Regions from separate parts of the Cryptosporangium sp. NPDC048952 genome, predicted to be linked through region 2. Evidence: riboswitches for the same ligand, from Rfam matches in the RefSeq annotation. Region 2 holds a riboswitch; the other holds the start of a gene.

Region 1 (7,713 bases), on a different contig from region 2:
CTGGTCAGACCGTAGACGACCCGCTCGCCCTCGGGCTCGAACGTCCGGAAGAGTCGGTCCCAGATGATAAGGATTCCCCCGTAGTTGCGGTCGAGGTAGACCTGCTGCGTGCCGTGGTGCACCCGATGGTGGGAGGGCGTATTGAACACCGCTTCGTACCAGCGCGGCATCGTCCCGATGCGTTCGGTGTGGAGGAAGAACTGGTAGATCAGGTTCACGGAGAGCTGGAAAAAGATCATCCACGGCGGGATGCCGATCGCCGCTAGCGGAAGCCAGAACGGCAACGCGGTGAACGGCGTCCACGGCTGCCGGAGCGCGGTGGAGAAGTTGTAGCGCCGGCTCGAGTGGTGCACCACATGCGACGCCCACAGGATCCGCACCTCGTGGTGCGACCGGTGGTACCAGTAATAGGCCAGGTCGTCGGCGAAGAACAACAGCACCCACGTCCCGATCGACGTCGGGTCGAGCCGCAACGGCGTCAGCGCGTACACCCCGGCCAGGGCCGCCAGCGTGACGATCTTCCAGAACGCCTCCACCACGAGGAACCCGAGCCCCATCGAGAGGCTCGTCACCGTGTCCCACGCGGTGTACCCGAGTTCGCTTTCGTCGCTCAGCAGCCGGTAGGAGGCGATTTCCAGCGCCACGCACAGCACGAAAACCGGTACGGCGAACACGAGCACGTATTCGGTCATGCGGGCCAGCTTACGTCCGCTGGTTCACTGGTTCAACCAGTATGCGGCAAAGCGTCGATGGCCGCGATCAGAAGGTCGAGGCCGAACTCGAAGTCAGCCTCGGGGTCGTGCGCCAGCAGCGCCGACGCGGATGCCACGACGTGCGGGAACTTCGCCGGGTCCACCCGTTTGATCCCCGGATCCTCCGACACCCGATCGAGAAGCTGCCCGAGCCAGAGCGCCTGCAGTTGCGAGCCGACCGCGTAGGCCATCAGCGCGTGCACGATCCGCACCGCGGTGGCGCCTTCGAAGCCGGCTTCCGCTGCGAGCGCGAGCGCGCGTTCGGCCAGGCGCGACGCCGCGGTGGTGTCGATCGAATGGGTCAGCACCACCCGCATGGAGTGTGGGTACTCGTGGGCCGCGGTCCGGAACGCGCGGACGAGGGCGCGGGCCTCGCCCTGCCAGTCGCCGGTACCGGCGGGCACCGTGTCGAGCCCCGCGACGACGTACTCGGCGACCCCCTCCATGAGGGCGGCCTTGTTCGGCACGTGGTTGTAGAGCGACATCACCGCGACGCCGAGCTCGGCCGCCACCGCGCGCATCGACAGTGCGTCGACGCCGTGCCGCTCGATCAGCTCGACCGCGGCGTGCACGATCCGCTCGCGCGTCAGCACTTGCCGCACCACGGGCTCCGGACCTCTGCGCACGTCAGCTCCTTTCTGTCCCCTAGGTAGGCATACAACGCGCAGCGCCAGCTATCCGAGGTGGACGGGAAGTTCGTCGTAGCCGCGCAGGGTGCGGGTGGGGCGCCGGCGACCCGGGCCAGCCGGACGAACGTTCGGGTAGCGCTCGAACAGTCGGCGCAGCGCCTCCTCCCCCTCGATCCGGGCGAGCGACGCCCCCAGGCAGTAGTGGATACCGCTGGAGAACGCGAGGTGCTCCTTGGCGTTCCCCCGGTGCACGTCGAAGCGCTCGGGGTCGTCGAACACCTCCGGATCACGGTTCGCCCCGCCGATGAGGATCGAGAGGAACGTGCCCTGACGCACCTTCACCCCCGCCACCTCGGTGTCGCGCAGCGCCCGCCGCGCCGTGTTCTGCACGGGCGACTCGTACCGCAGAATCTCCTCGACCGCGTTGCCCCACTCCACACCGTCCAGCTGGTCCCGGTGCGACATCAGCAGCGCCGCACCGTTGCCGATCAGGTTCACCGTCGTCTCGAACCCGGCAGCGAGCAGCAACCCGGCGATCGCCAGCAGCTCGTTCTCGTCGAGATCGTTGTCGTCGTGGATCAGGCGGCTGATCAGGTCGTCACCCGGTTCGCGACGCAGCCGGGCGAAGTGGCCGCTCATCCAGTCGTTGAGCTGGCGGATCGCGGCATCCACCCGGCGGTACTCGCGATAGGAGAGTCCGATGTCGAGCACCGGAGCCGCCGTGCTCCCCCACGCGACGAACTGCGGACGCATGTCGGCCGGCACACCGAGGATTTCCGCGATGATCGTCACCGGCAGCAGGCTCGCGTAGCTGCTGATCAGATCGGTGTCCCGGTCGGCACGGTCGAGCAGTTCGTCGGCGAGCTCACCGACCCGGCCGCGCAGCGACGCCATCGCCCGCGCGGTGAACACCCGGGACACCAGCCGTCGGTACCGGGTGTGCACCGGCGGATCGACGGCGAGCATCGACGGCGGCGTCACCGGGCCGATCGTCCGCTGGGGGCGGGTCATCAGCCAACGCGCCGCCGGCGGGAGCGCCTCCGGATCGGAGACGACGCCGAACGCGTCGCTGCGCAGCGCCGCCTCGGCGATGCGGTGATGAGCGGTGGCCGCCAGGAACGAGCCGCGCACGATCGGGGCGCGGTCGCGGATCTGGGTGTAGAGCGGGAACGGGTCGTCGCGAACGGACTTGTCCGAGAACAGCCGCGCCTGCAGATCACCCTGCTTGCGGGCCCGGCTCATCGCCAATCGAGCCACTCCGTGCCGTGTCGACCACGAACCGGCGGCGAGTAACTCGGCGTGCAGTCGGTTCGGACGCTGCCGGGTGTCCACGAGCGTCATCGGGCCTCCCATACGTACGACGTACGTAATACGTACATCGTACGTACGCGAGAAGTCAACGGGCCGTGTGTAAACTCCCGGCGTAGGTCATGAGTGCCAGCGCCAAGCCCCGGCTCGCTGGCCGGCAACCCTCCACGGTTCGCGGTGGGGTGCCCCGGGTGAAGACCTGGCCCAGCCGCGATCCTGCGGCGGGCAAGCGCGGACCTTGCGGGGTCCCCTGTGCCAGGAGTGACGCCTCGTGCTGACCTATGCCCTCCCCACGCCCACCGCTTCGACGTCGGGACTGTCGGTGCTCGGTGGGGACCTGCCGGTGACGCTGTTCGACGGAACCGTCACCGACCACGTCAACCTCGACTACGCCGCGACCGCCCCGTGCCTGCGCGCCGCCGCGGACGCCGTGAACGCGATCCTGCCCTGGTACGCGAGCGTGCACCGGGGCGCCGGTGCGGCGTCGCAGCGCAGCACGCTCGCCTACGAGCGGGCCCGCCAGTCGATCGGCGACTTCGTCGGCGCCCGCGCGGACGACCACGTGATCTTCACCCGCAACACCACCGACGCCCTGAACCTGCTGGCCAGGGCGCTACCGGCCGACACCACGGTGGTGGGGTGGGCCGGTGAACACCACGCCAACCTCCTCCCCTGGACCAACACGATCTCCCTCCCGGTCCCCCACACCGTCGCCGAAGCCGTCTCGGGTCTGGAAGCGAACCTGGCCGGCCTCACCGGGCCCGTGCTGGTGACTGTTACCGGAGCGTCGAACGTGACCGGGGAGGTGTGGCCGCTCGCTGCGCTCATCGAGGTCGCGCACCGGTACGGCGCACGGATCGCCGTGGACGCCGCGCAGCTCGCACCGCATCGACCGGTGTCACTCGCCACCGACGACATCGACTACCTCGCGCTCTCCGGACACAAGCTCTACGCCCCGTTCGGCGCCGGTGTCCTCGCCGGGCGCGCCGACTGGCTCGACGCCGCCGACCCGTATCTCGCCGGCGGAGGCGCCACCGCGTACGTCGCACCGGTGACGAACGGCGACCTGATCGGGTACGCGGTCGACTGGAACTCCGGACCCGCGCGGCACGAGGCGGGAACGCCGAACCTCCTGGGCGCTGTCGCCCTGGCCGCGGTATGCGAGGCGCTCACCGCGGCGGACCGAACCACCCTTGCCGCCGAAGAGAACGCCCTGGTGCAGCAGCTGCGGGACGGGCTCGCAGCCCTCCCGGGCGTCGGCGAACTCCGCACGTTCCCCGACGGACACGACCGCGTCGGTATCGTCAGCTTCGCGGTGGCGGGAGTGTCCGCGTCGGACGTGTCCACGCACCTGGCCACCCACCACGGCATCGGCGTCCGTGACGGGCTCTTCTGCGCGCATCCCCTGACCAAGCGCCTGCTCGACGACGCCTCCGCCCGCGCGGGCGCCGACCTGGGCGCAACCGCCGTCCGCGCCAGCGTGGGCATCGGCACGACCCCGGCCCACATAGACCGCCTGCTCGCCGGAATCGCCGAACTCACCCGCTGAGCCCTGAACCCTGTGGTGGGCTATACCCCACCAAAGGGTTCACACCCCAGGCAGCCGGGGGACGCTCGCGACGAGCCGTTGCGTGTACGCGTGCGACGGCGACCCCAGCACCGTGGTCGTGTCACCCTGCTCGACGATTCGACCCTTCTCGAGCACGGCAACCTCGGAACACAAGCTCGCCACCACCGCGAGGTCGTGCGACACCATCACCAGCGTCAACCCGCGCTCTTCGCGCAAGGACGCGAGCAGGTCCACGATCCGCACGCGGGTCGAGACGTCGAGCGCGCTCACCGGTTCGTCCGCGAGCAGCACGCGCGGATTGCACACGATCGCGCGGGCGATCGCGATCCGTTGCCGCTGGCCGCCGGAGAACTCGTGCGGGTAACGGTCGACGACGTCCGGCGGCAGCCCCACCGCGTCCAGCGCCGCCGCGACGTCCCCGGCGACGCCGAGCGACCGCAGCGGCTCGGACACGATCCGCCCCACCCGTTGCCGAGGATCCAGCGACGAGTACGGGTCCTGGAACACCGTCTGCACGCTGCGCCGGAACGTCCGCCCCGCCGACGCCAGCGGTGCCCCGTCGAACAACACCGACCCGGACGACGGCCGCGCCAGCCCGAGCAGCAGCCGCAACAACGTGGTCTTTCCCGCCCCCGACTCCCCCACCAGCGCCAGACTGCGTCCCTCGGTCACCGCGACCGAAACGTCCGAAAGCACCGCCGCGGCACCCCGATACGCAAACCCGATCCCCCGAGCCTCCAACACCGCCCCCCGTGCAGTGCCGCCCGCCGCGCCCGCGGCACTTGGCGATGTCATCGCGCGCTCCAATCCAGCGCCGAATCGAGTTGGCGCGCGGCCGCTACCAGCGATCGGGTGTACGGATGCTGCGGCTCGCGCAGCAGATCGGTCAGTACGCCGGCTTCCACCGCGCGCCCCTGCGACAGCACCAAGACCCGGTCGGTCATCCGCGAGACCACGGCCAGGTCGTGGCTGATGAACAGCAGCCCCATGCCCCGGTCGCGCACCAACCCGTCCAGCAGCGTCAGCACGTCCGCCTGCACGGTGACGTCCAACGCGGTCGTCGGCTCGTCCGCGATGAGCAGCGCCGGACGGCACGCCAGCGCCATCGCGATCGCGACCCGCTGCCGTTGCCCACCGGAAATCTCGTGCGGATACGCCCGCGCGACGCGGGCAGGCAACTGGACCTCGTCGAGCGCATCGGTCACCGAGCCGCCACCGAATCGGCGCAGCGGTACCGCCACCTGTTTGCCGATCCGCATCAACGGGTCCAACGCGGTCAGCGGCTCCTGGAACACGATCGCCGCGGACCGCCCCCGCACCCCGTTCAGCACCCGCTCGGACGCACCGACCACCTCGGTGCCCCCGAGCCGCACGCTGCCCGACGCCGCCAGCCCCGCCGGCAGCAGCCCGAGCACCGCCAACGCGGTCAACGACTTCCCCGACCCCGACTCCCCGATCAGCCCGAGCCGCTCCCCCGCGTCCACGGAGAACGAAACGCCGTCCACGAGCGCGCCCTCCACGGGCCCGGAAAGCCCCGACACGGAGAGCTGCGAGACCGACAACACGCTCACGCCGACCTCCGCCGCGTCGGATCCGCCACGTCCCGCAGCCCGTCAGCGATCAGGTTCACGCCAACGACCAACAACACCAGAGCGACGCCCGGCGCGAGCGCACCGACGGGCGCGGTCAGCACCGTGGCCTGCGCCTCCTGCAGCAACTGACCCCACGAGGCGTTGGGCGGCGGCGGACCGAGCCCCAGGTACGACAGCGAGGCCTCGGCCAGAACCGCCAGCCCGAACTGCAGAGCAAGGTTGACGACGAGCGTCGGCCAGATGTTGGGCAGCACGTGTTCCCAGATCACCCGGAGCCACGGCGTACCCGAGGTCCTCGACGCGGTGATGTAGTCCTGCGCGAGCACGCGTTTCACCAGGATGCGGGTCAGCCGCGCCACGATCGCCGACATCGCGAGCCCGATCGCGAGCACCGCCGACGTCAACGACGCGCCGCGCGCGGCCACCACGAGCATCGCGAGCAGCAGCGTCGGGAACGCGATCAGGATGTCGAGCAGCGCGGCGACCGTGTCGTCCAGCCAGCGCTGCGCGAACCCGGCCGCGAGGCCGAACGCGATCCCCAGCGCGCCGCCCAGGAGCACGGCGCCCAGCCCCGTCTCCAGCGCGATCCGGGCACCGATCATCAGGCGGGTCACCAGGTCCTGGCCGAGCTTGTCGGTGCCGAGCCAGTGCGCACCGGAGGGTCCGGTGAGCCGCCCACCGGTCGTGTCGTCCGGTGCGTACGGCGTCCAGAACAGCGACACCACCGCCACCAACACGACAAGCCCGACGACCACCCCACCGACCACCAAAGCCACCGACCGCCGCCGAGACCGCCCGCTCACGACACCATCCCCGACCGCAGCCGCGGATCGATCAACCGTTGAGCCAGATCGGCGAGGAACCCGATCACCAGCACTGCAAGGGTGCTCACGAACAGCACGCCCTGGATCACCGGGTAGTCGTGCTCCGCGATCGCATCCGTCAGCAACGACCCGAGCCCCGGCAGCGCGAACACACTCTCGATCACCACGGCGCCGAGAAACGTCGTCGCCAATTCGATCCCGAGAATGGACACCACCGGCACCGCGCCGTTACGCACCCCGTGCCGGAGAAACGCCCCGGAGAACGACGACCCCAGCGACCGGGCGGTACGCAGATAATCCGACCCCACGACGTCCAACGTCGCCGACCGCACGTACCGGATCAGCGACGCCGACATCACCAGCGCAATGGTGACGATCGGCAATGCCAGCGACCGCAAGGCATCCGGAATCGAAGCCCAATCCGACGACGGGAACCCACCCGCCGGCAACACGCGCCACTGCAACGCGAACACCGTGACCAGCAGAATGCCGATCCAGAACGCCGGCACCGCGATGCCCAACTGCGAGACAGCAGAAAACACCGACCCGTACCACGTCCGCGACGCCGCGAGATACCCCACCGGCACCGCGATCACCAACGCCAGCAGAAAAGCCAACAGCGTCAACGGCACGGTCACGACCAACCGGGAGGCGATCTCCGGCCCCACCGGCAACGACGACACGAACGACGTCCCGAAAGAGAACGTCGCCAGATCCCCGAGCCACGGCAGGAACTGCGAAAGCAGCGGCCGATCCGTACCGATCTGGTGCCGCGCCGCTTCGATCTGCTCCGGCGTCGCCCCGACCGACAGCAACGCATTCGCCGGATCCCCCGGCAACAGACGCAGCAGCAGGAACAGCACGACACTGGCCAGGAACAGCGACACGATCAGAAAGGCGAGTCGCCGGAGCAGATACCGAAGCATGTCAGCTCTTCGTGATCCCGTAGACGTAGAACTGCGAGTTCAGCCCGTTGACCGGGTACCCCGACAGCGTCGACGACGCGACCACGATCTGCGGGTACAGGTACAGCCAGTC
Region 2 (7,713 bases):
AACGGGGAGGGTCCCACAGGCGTCCGGAGGGCCCGCGGCCGCCCCCCGGCGAGAACCGACGCCGAATCCGAGAGATTGTTCGAATCTCTGAATTACCGACTAGGAATGGCGTACCGGTTTACCGTCGGGCTCAACAAAACAGACGAGGCCCGTTCCGGTCGCACCCACCGGAACGGGCCTCGCTGGAAGTCTGGAACTACGACGCGACGACGGTGACGTTTTCCGCTTGGGGACCCTTCGGACCTTGAGTGACTTCGAAGTCGACTCGCTGGCCGTCTTCGAGAGACTTGTACCCGTCCATCATGATCGCCGAGTAATGGACAAAGACATCAGCGCCGCCATCGACAGCGATGAAGCCATAGCCCTTCTCGGAGTTGAACCACTTGACAGTGCCCTGCGCCACTGTGCACTTCCCTTACTTGCTGGTACCCACGAGGCGCACTCCTTGACCATGCGTCCCGGGTCTTCGTCCAAGAGCCCCGCACTGCACATCGCACGAACACTGGCAAGAACTATGACCGGTCAGGACGGTACCGGACCTCTAGGCAGTACGAAAGTGACGTTTGGAAAAGGGCAGTCTTAGCAAGCAACTTTCTGCAGCCGGGCGCTAATCGATGCGATAACCAGGAGAACCACCAGCCTCACTGGTCTGAGTAAGAGGTATCGCGGTTATCGCTTATCAGCTCTACTACCTACCGCGCTATTCGTACCACTATATGCATTTTATTACTTAGACGAACGGCCTCGCACTGTTTAGTGCGAGGCCGTCCTTGGGCGTCCGGATCAGCCGAGTAGACCAGCTTCGCGGGCTCCGCGCAGCGACGGCGCGATGCGGTGCGTCGGCCCCACGCGGCCCTCGATCGCGTCGGCGGTCTTCAGTCCTTCACCGGTGTTGAAGATGACGGTCTCGGCGTTCGGGTCGAGTTCCCCGGACTCCACGAGCTTCTTCAGCACCGCGACGGTCACGCCACCCGCGGTCTCACCGAAGATGCCGGTCGTCTCGGCGAGCAGCCGGATGCCGTCGCGGATGTCGTCGTCGTCGACAGCGGCGATCGAGCCTCCGGTGCGACGCACCGCGTCGAGGACGTACGGCCCGTCGGCCGGGTTCCCGATGTTGAGCGACTTCGCGATTCCGGTCGGCTTCACCGGTCGGACGACGTCATGGCCCTCGGCGAACGCGGTGTAGACCGGCGAGCAGCCGGCCGACTGGGCCCCGAACACGCGCCAGGAAGAATCGGAAACGATGCCGGCCGTCACCAGCTCACCGAACGCCTTGTCGATCTTGGTGAGCAGCGATCCGGACGCGATCGGCACCACGACCTGCGCCGGGAGACGCCAGCCGAGCTGCTCGGCGACCTCGTAGCCGAGTGTCTTGGAGCCCTCGGCGTAGTAGGGCCGCACGTTCTGGTTGACGAACGCGGTCGTCTCGAACGCGTCGTCCTCCTGCAGTTCACTGGTCAGGCGGTTGACGTCGTCGTAGCTGCCGTCGACAGCGACCAACCGTGGGTTGTAGACCGCGGAGGCGAGGATCTTGCTGGGTTCGAGGTCGGCCGGGATGAAGACGGTGGCCTGCCAGCCGACGCGGGCGGCGTGCGCGGCGACCGAGTTGGCCAGGTTGCCGGTGGAGGCGCACGCCACCGAGCTGTACCCGAGGCCCTTCGCGGCGGTGAGCGCCAGCGAAACCACGCGGTCCTTGAACGAGTGGGTCGGGTTCGCGGAGTCGTCCTTGACCCACAGCGGGGCGCTCAGGCCTACCGCCGCGGCGAGCCGGTCGGCGCGGACCAGCGGCGTCAGGCCCGGGTTGAGGCTCACGCGGTCGTCGGCGTTCTGCCCGACCGGGAGCAGCGGCGCGTAGCGCCAGATGTTCTGCGGGCCCGCTTCGATCTGTTCGCGGGTCACCGACGCGAGCGCGTCGGCGTCGTAACCGACCTCCAGCGGGCCGAAACACTCGGCGCACGCGTGGATCGCGATGAGCGGGAACTCCGCACCACAGTTGCGACAGCGCAGCGCGCGAGCGGGGCTGGCGGTGTCCTGGGCAGCGAGAAGTGACGTCATGGCGAGGCTTGCCTCATCTCTCCCGGATCAACCGGGACGGAGTTGGCACCTGTCGCACCTCGCCTCGCTGTGCGCGATTCGCTGGATGCGATGGTTGCCGGGGCTTCACCGGGCCGTATCCCTCTGCCCCTCTGGATGAGTTCCTATGAAGTTGTGGCGCCCAGTTTACGGCGTGCGGCGGCTCACCGTGCGGTGAGCCGCCGCACACTCAGTGGAACATCCCGCGCCTCTGCGTGAGGATCTGCAGGTGCTCGTGGAGCCACTGCTCCCAGTTGAGCTGCTCGGCGCCCGCGTACTGCACCGTGAAGCGGTTGTACGCGTCGCTGCCGGAGGTCAGGAACCCACCGCGCTTGTCCAGCTCGAGCAGCACGTCCATCGACTGCGGGCCGGAGATGAACGTGACCTCGAGCTCGTTGATCGAGCCGGCGTACTGGTGCGCCGGGTAGTACTCGATCTCCTGATAGAACGGCAGCCGCGACCCGTAGAGCGTGCCCCGCTCCAGGTCGGCGCCCTTGAACTGGAACCCCAGCCGGCTGAACGCGTCGAGCAGCCGGGCCTGCGCCGGTAGCGGGTTCACCTGGATCGGGTCCATGTCGCCCTTGTCCAGCGAACCGGCCAGCTCCAAATCCGTCCGGACGCCCAGCTGCATCCCGTGCAGCGGGTAACCGTTGACTGTCGTCACCGGGGTCTCCCACGGCACCGCGAGCTCGAACGGAACCGCGTGACGCGCACCCGGCTGCAGGCTGAACCGGTGCCCGAGGTGCAGGCGCTGGAACGGCAGCATCGTGTTGTATTCGTAGTCGTCCCCACCGGCCTGGCCCTCGACCTCGACCTTCGCGACCAGTTCGAGCTCGACCTTGTCGACGACCATCTCGACGTTGCCGCCGCTGATCCGCACCTCGCCGCGGAGCACGTCGCCCGGGTGGGTGTGCGGAGAGGCGAGCACGGTATCGACGGACGCGCCGCCGCCGAACATGCCCGAGAGCTTTTTGAACATCACACGATCCTTTGGGTGCGAAGGTGGTCTGCTGATAGTCGCAGTCCGCGCCCTCGAAAGGGACGCACTCGTCAGGGATGCGACTACCGGATGCGGCTCAACTGACAATGTCTTTCCGGAGGAAGCGCCACCAAGCCAGGGCGAGAAAGACGGTTGTGTACGCCACCGCCGAAACCGCGCCCTTCACCATGTCTTCTGCCTCGATCGGAGAGGAAAGCAGAGACAACCACGCCGTTCCGTAACGGGTCGGGAGCAGGGCGCGAAGATCTCCGAGTGCGGTGACCGCTTCCAAGATATTCGAGATGATCCAGAGCATCACGGCGCCACCGACGGCTCCCAATGGGGCGTCGGTTCGCACCGAGAGGTAGAACGCGAGTCCGGCTACGGGTAGCAGAGTCACCGCGATATAGACGACAGCGAGAACGATGCGCCCGAGCGCTTCGGTGGCCGGGATGTCGACGCCGAGCTGCGTACGCAGTGGTCCCCAGCCGAACGCGAGCGTCCCGGCGATCATCGCGACGGTCGGCAGCAACGCGAGCGCGAATCCGCTGTAGGCCAAACCGACTGTCAGCTTCTGCCGCAGGAGCCGGCCCCGCGGCACCGGTGACGCCAGCAGGTAGCGCAGCGTGCCCCAGCTCGCTTCGCTGGCCACCGTATCGCCGCAGAACAGTGCGACGACCACCAGCAGCAGGAAGCTCGAGGCCACGTAGATCGAGAAGAGCGTGAAGTTGGCTCCGCTCGAGGTCGCGAGGTCGGCGAGGCTGCTGCCCTCCTGCGCCGAGTCGGGATCGTCGGGCACGCCGATCTTGAACGCCGCCACCAGGATCAGCGGCAGCACGACCAGGAACCCCAGCGCGATCTGGGTGCGCCGACGGGTGAGCTGGCGTGCGAACTCCGCGCCGAACCGCAGGGTCCGCCCCGGCCGGTGAACTGCCGCGGTCATCGTTGCTCCCCCACGAGCTCCAGGAACACGTCTTCCAGTCGACGCCGGGCAACGAGCCGTTCGACGCCGACACCGGCCCCGACCAGCTCACGGACGACGTCGCTGCGCTCGGCACCGGCCAGCTCGACGACGAGTCCCTGGCCGTTCGGGTGCACGACCTCGACGCCGGGCATCGCGCGGAGCGCGGCGACAGCGGCGTCCTGGTCTCCGGAGGCGACCTCCACCAGCACCGACCGCCCTTCGCCGACGATGTCCCCAACGGTCCCGGCGGCGACGCCGGTGCCCTTGCTCACCACGACGACATGGCTGCACACCTGCTCGACCTCGGCCAACAGGTGCGAGGAGACCAGCACGGCCCGTCCGTCGGTGGCGTAGCGGGACAGCACCGCGCGCATCTCCGCGATCTGCGGCGGGTCGAGTCCGTTCGTCGGTTCGTCGAGCACCAGCAGGTCGGGCAGGCCGAGCATGGCCTGCGCGATCGCCAGCCGCTGGCGCATGCCCTGGCTGTACGTCTTCACCCTGCGGTGCACTGCCGCGCCGAGGCCGGCGATCTCCAGCGCCTCTTCGAGGTGTGCCGACTCGGCGGGGCGTCCGGTGGCCTGCCAGTAGCGGTGCAGGTTGTCCAGACCGGAGAGGTGCGGCAACAGGCCGGGTCCCTCGACGAACGCGCCGATCCGGGACAGCACCGGCGCGCCGGGCACGATCCGGTGACCGAACACCAGGATCTCGCCGCCCGTGGGCCGGATCAGCCCCATCAGCATTCGAAGCGTCGTCGTCTTGCCCGCTCCGTTCGGCCCGAGCAGGCCGACGACCTGGCCGGCCTCGACGGAGAACGACAGGTCCTTCACCGCGAGGTAACCGTCGCCGTAGGCCTTGCGGAGGCCCCGGACGACGAGCGGCGAATCGGCCGCGTCCGGGTCGACAGACACGTCGAGCCGCCGTCGGCGCATCCGGACGATCACCACGGCGACGATCACGCCGAGCGCCACCGCGGCCAGCAGCCCGATCAGCACCCACGTCCACAGCCCGGTCGAGTTCGCGACCGGCACCGGCGTCACAGCGGGCAGGTGCAGGCTGTTCGCCTGCACCGCGACCTGGTAGACGGCCGGCGCGACCGGCCCGGCGTACGCCTGGTCCGCGGTCGCGATCACCAGGCGGACGCTGTGCCCGGACTCGAAGCGGTGACCGATCATCGGCAGCGAGACCATGACCAGCGGCGCGGTGCCGATCGTCGGTGAGAGCCCGGTGAGCCGGACCGCAGCCACCGCCCCGCCGGGCAGCGTGGCCCGCCCGTCCGCGTCGACGTCGTAGAGCTTGAGGAACAGCACCGCCTCACCGGTGGGTGACGCCGCCGCCAGCCGTACCGTCGGCGCACCCGCGACGTCGACCGACCGCTCCAGTTCGACGCCGCTGTAGGCGGCGAACTGACCGGGGACATCGATGCCCGCGCTGGCGAAACTGCTGGTGAGTGCCCCGAAACCGGGGAGCGTCGAAACGCCGGCCGGCGTGGAGTCCGGGGGGTTCGCGATCGGCTGCGGGCTGATGCCGGAGACCCGGACCCGATAGGGATCGTCCGCTGCCGGATACGAGTCCAGCGTGTAGACCCGGCTCGTCGGCCGGGTGTCGCGGACGCTGATCGCCCCGGCGGTCGTGTAGCTGAACTCGTCCGACGGCGTCGGGCCGGAGCCGTCGAGGTAGTGCCGCAGCCAGGCCAGTTCGAGCTCGTTCACCCGATCGGATTCGCGCGTCGACGCGCTCGCGTCGTGGCCACCGGCGTACCAGGCGACCTTCACCGGCGTCCCGTTCGCCGCGATGCCCCGCGCGTTGGCGTCGGCCTCGGAAAGCGGGAACAGCGTATCCTGCTGGCCCTGGACCAGCAGGGTCGGAGCCTTGATCCGGTTCAGCACCGTCGACGGGCTGGAGCGGCGCAGCCGCTCGATGATCGCCGGAGTGGACCGGCCGGTCGTGGCGACCGCGAGGTACTCGCGGCAGAGGTCCGGCGCGAACCGCCCGCACTGCACCAGGTCACCGATCTTCGACGGGTCGACGCTGCTCGGGTCGATCCCGCCCTCGGAGTCCTGCCGGGCACCGAGCAGGGACGCCAGGTCACCGGCGCTGGTGGCGCCGCCGCCGCTCGCGCTGCCGAAGAACAGACCCGCCCAGGAACGCTTGAAGACGCCGTCCTCGGGACCGCCGCCGGTGGCCTCCGGGAAGAACGAGTTCGCGAGGTCGTTCCAGGTGATCCGCGGAACGATCGTGTCGACGCGCTGGTCGTAGCCGGCCAGCAGCAGGCTCAGCGCGCCGCCGTAGGAACCTCCGACCGCGGCCACCCGCGGGTCACCGTCGGCATCGCGCCGTACGTCGTCGCGGTCGGCGAGCCGGTCGATCAGTGCGCGGGCGTCGTTGACCTCGTAGTCGGGGCTGTCCAGCGAGATCGTGCCGTCGGACCGGCCGAAGCCGCGTGCGCTCCAGGTCTGCACGACGAAGCCCTGGCCGGCGAGCCGTCGGGCGTCGGCGGCGACGCTGGCCTTGCTGCCCCCGAAGCCGTGCGCGAGCAGGATCGCCGGCACGGGGTGCGACGAGGAGGCGCTCTCCGGGACGTAGATCGTGGTGTCGAGCTCGATCGGCTCGTTCCGCGACGGCCCCGACTGCACGGTGACCATCGCGTCGGTCGAGCGCACCGACTCGCCGTCGGGCCAGCGGATCCACGCGACCAGCGCAGCGATCACAGCCACCACGACGAGCGTCGTCACGATCCGCCGGGTAGTGACCACCGCACGCCACCCCGAGCGCGCCGGCCCCGGCATCCCGCGCGCTGTATCTGTTTCCACAGCCACACACTAGGTCCGCTTTCCTGAGAGACCGCTGACCTCTCAGCCCCGACACAGCGCCCGACTTGCAGGACGACGCAGACTTACAGGGTGACTTCCGAAGCTCCCTCCCTGACCCTGACCGCGAGCCTGCGGTCGGCTGTGCTCGACGCGCGGCGCGGGGTGGTGCGGCTGCATCCGGAAGTGCTGGCAGCGCTCGACCTCAATCCGGGCGATCCGGTGCTGTTGCGCAGCGCGGACAGGACGTCGGCCGGGATCGCGGCCGTGGGTGACGCGGGCGCGGCGCGCGGGCTGCTGCTTGCCGACGACCTGACGATGGGGAACCTGCGGATTCGCGACGGGGCGTCGGTGGAGGTCAGTGCCGCGCCGATCCAGGCGGCGCGCACGGTTACGGTGGCGGGCGACGCCACTGTCGTAGCCGCGGTTTCGCCGGAGATGCTGCGGCTGGCGTTGCTGAGCAAGGTGGTCACCAGCGGGGACGACGTGTCGCTGCTGCCGCAGGACCTCGACCCCGCGCACCCGCACCGGCCGCTGCTGGAGAGCGCGCGGCGCAGCCTGTCCAACGCGGTCGGCAGCGGCTGGACCGCGGCGCTGCTCACTGTCGTCGCCGCCGAGCCCGAAACCGCAGCGCTGATCACCCCCGACACGATCGTCACCTGGTCCGAAACCTCCGGCGGCGCCGTCTGGGGCACCCGCGGCACCAGCTCGGGCACCACTCCGGTTCGAGGGACGGGCGCACCGGTCTTTCCCCAGACGCCGCCGCGGTCGCCCGGGGCGGGTGGGGCTGCGGGAGCTGCCGCCGCCGCTCGGCCTCAGAGCGTCGACAAAGGGATGCAGCAGGTGTTCGCGGAGCCCGGAGCCGCGCTCGACGACGAACCCCGGCCACC

What was found. Region 2 has a riboswitch for S-adenosylmethionine ahead of thrC (threonine synthase). Riboswitches for the same ligand answer to the same signal wherever they lie in the genome.
Region 1: another riboswitch for S-adenosylmethionine. It lies ahead of ACGFY5_RS20730 (aminotransferase class V-fold PLP-dependent enzyme); the one in region 2 lies ahead of thrC (threonine synthase).

Annotation. Positions count from the first base shown of each region.
Region 1 covers NZ_JBICTY010000003.1:1,008,016-1,015,728, reverse strand. The annotation lists gene ACGFY5_RS20745 (sterol desaturase family protein) at 1-692, opposite strand, end outside; gene ACGFY5_RS20740 (TetR/AcrR family transcriptional regulator) at 725-1,378, opposite strand; gene ACGFY5_RS20735 (cytochrome P450) at 1,427-2,623, opposite strand; SAM riboswitch class IV at 2,808-2,927, shown strand; gene ACGFY5_RS20730 (aminotransferase class V-fold PLP-dependent enzyme) at 2,964-4,238, shown strand; gene ACGFY5_RS20725 (ABC transporter ATP-binding protein) at 4,278-5,054, opposite strand; gene ACGFY5_RS20720 (ATP-binding cassette domain-containing protein) at 5,051-5,830, opposite strand; gene ACGFY5_RS20715 (ABC transporter permease) at 5,827-6,654, opposite strand; gene ACGFY5_RS20710 (ABC transporter permease) at 6,651-7,601, opposite strand; gene ACGFY5_RS20705 (ABC transporter substrate-binding protein) at 7,603-7,713, opposite strand, start outside.
Region 2 covers NZ_JBICTY010000001.1:438,612-446,324, reverse strand. The annotation lists gene ACGFY5_RS02105 (cold-shock protein) at 197-403, opposite strand; gene thrC (threonine synthase) at 784-2,055, opposite strand; SAM riboswitch class I at 2,066-2,197, opposite strand; gene ACGFY5_RS02095 (sporulation protein) at 2,264-3,052, opposite strand; gene ACGFY5_RS02090 (ABC transporter permease) at 3,150-3,995, opposite strand; gene ACGFY5_RS02085 (CocE/NonD family hydrolase) at 3,992-6,802, opposite strand; gene ACGFY5_RS02080 (AAA family ATPase) at 6,917-7,713, shown strand, end outside.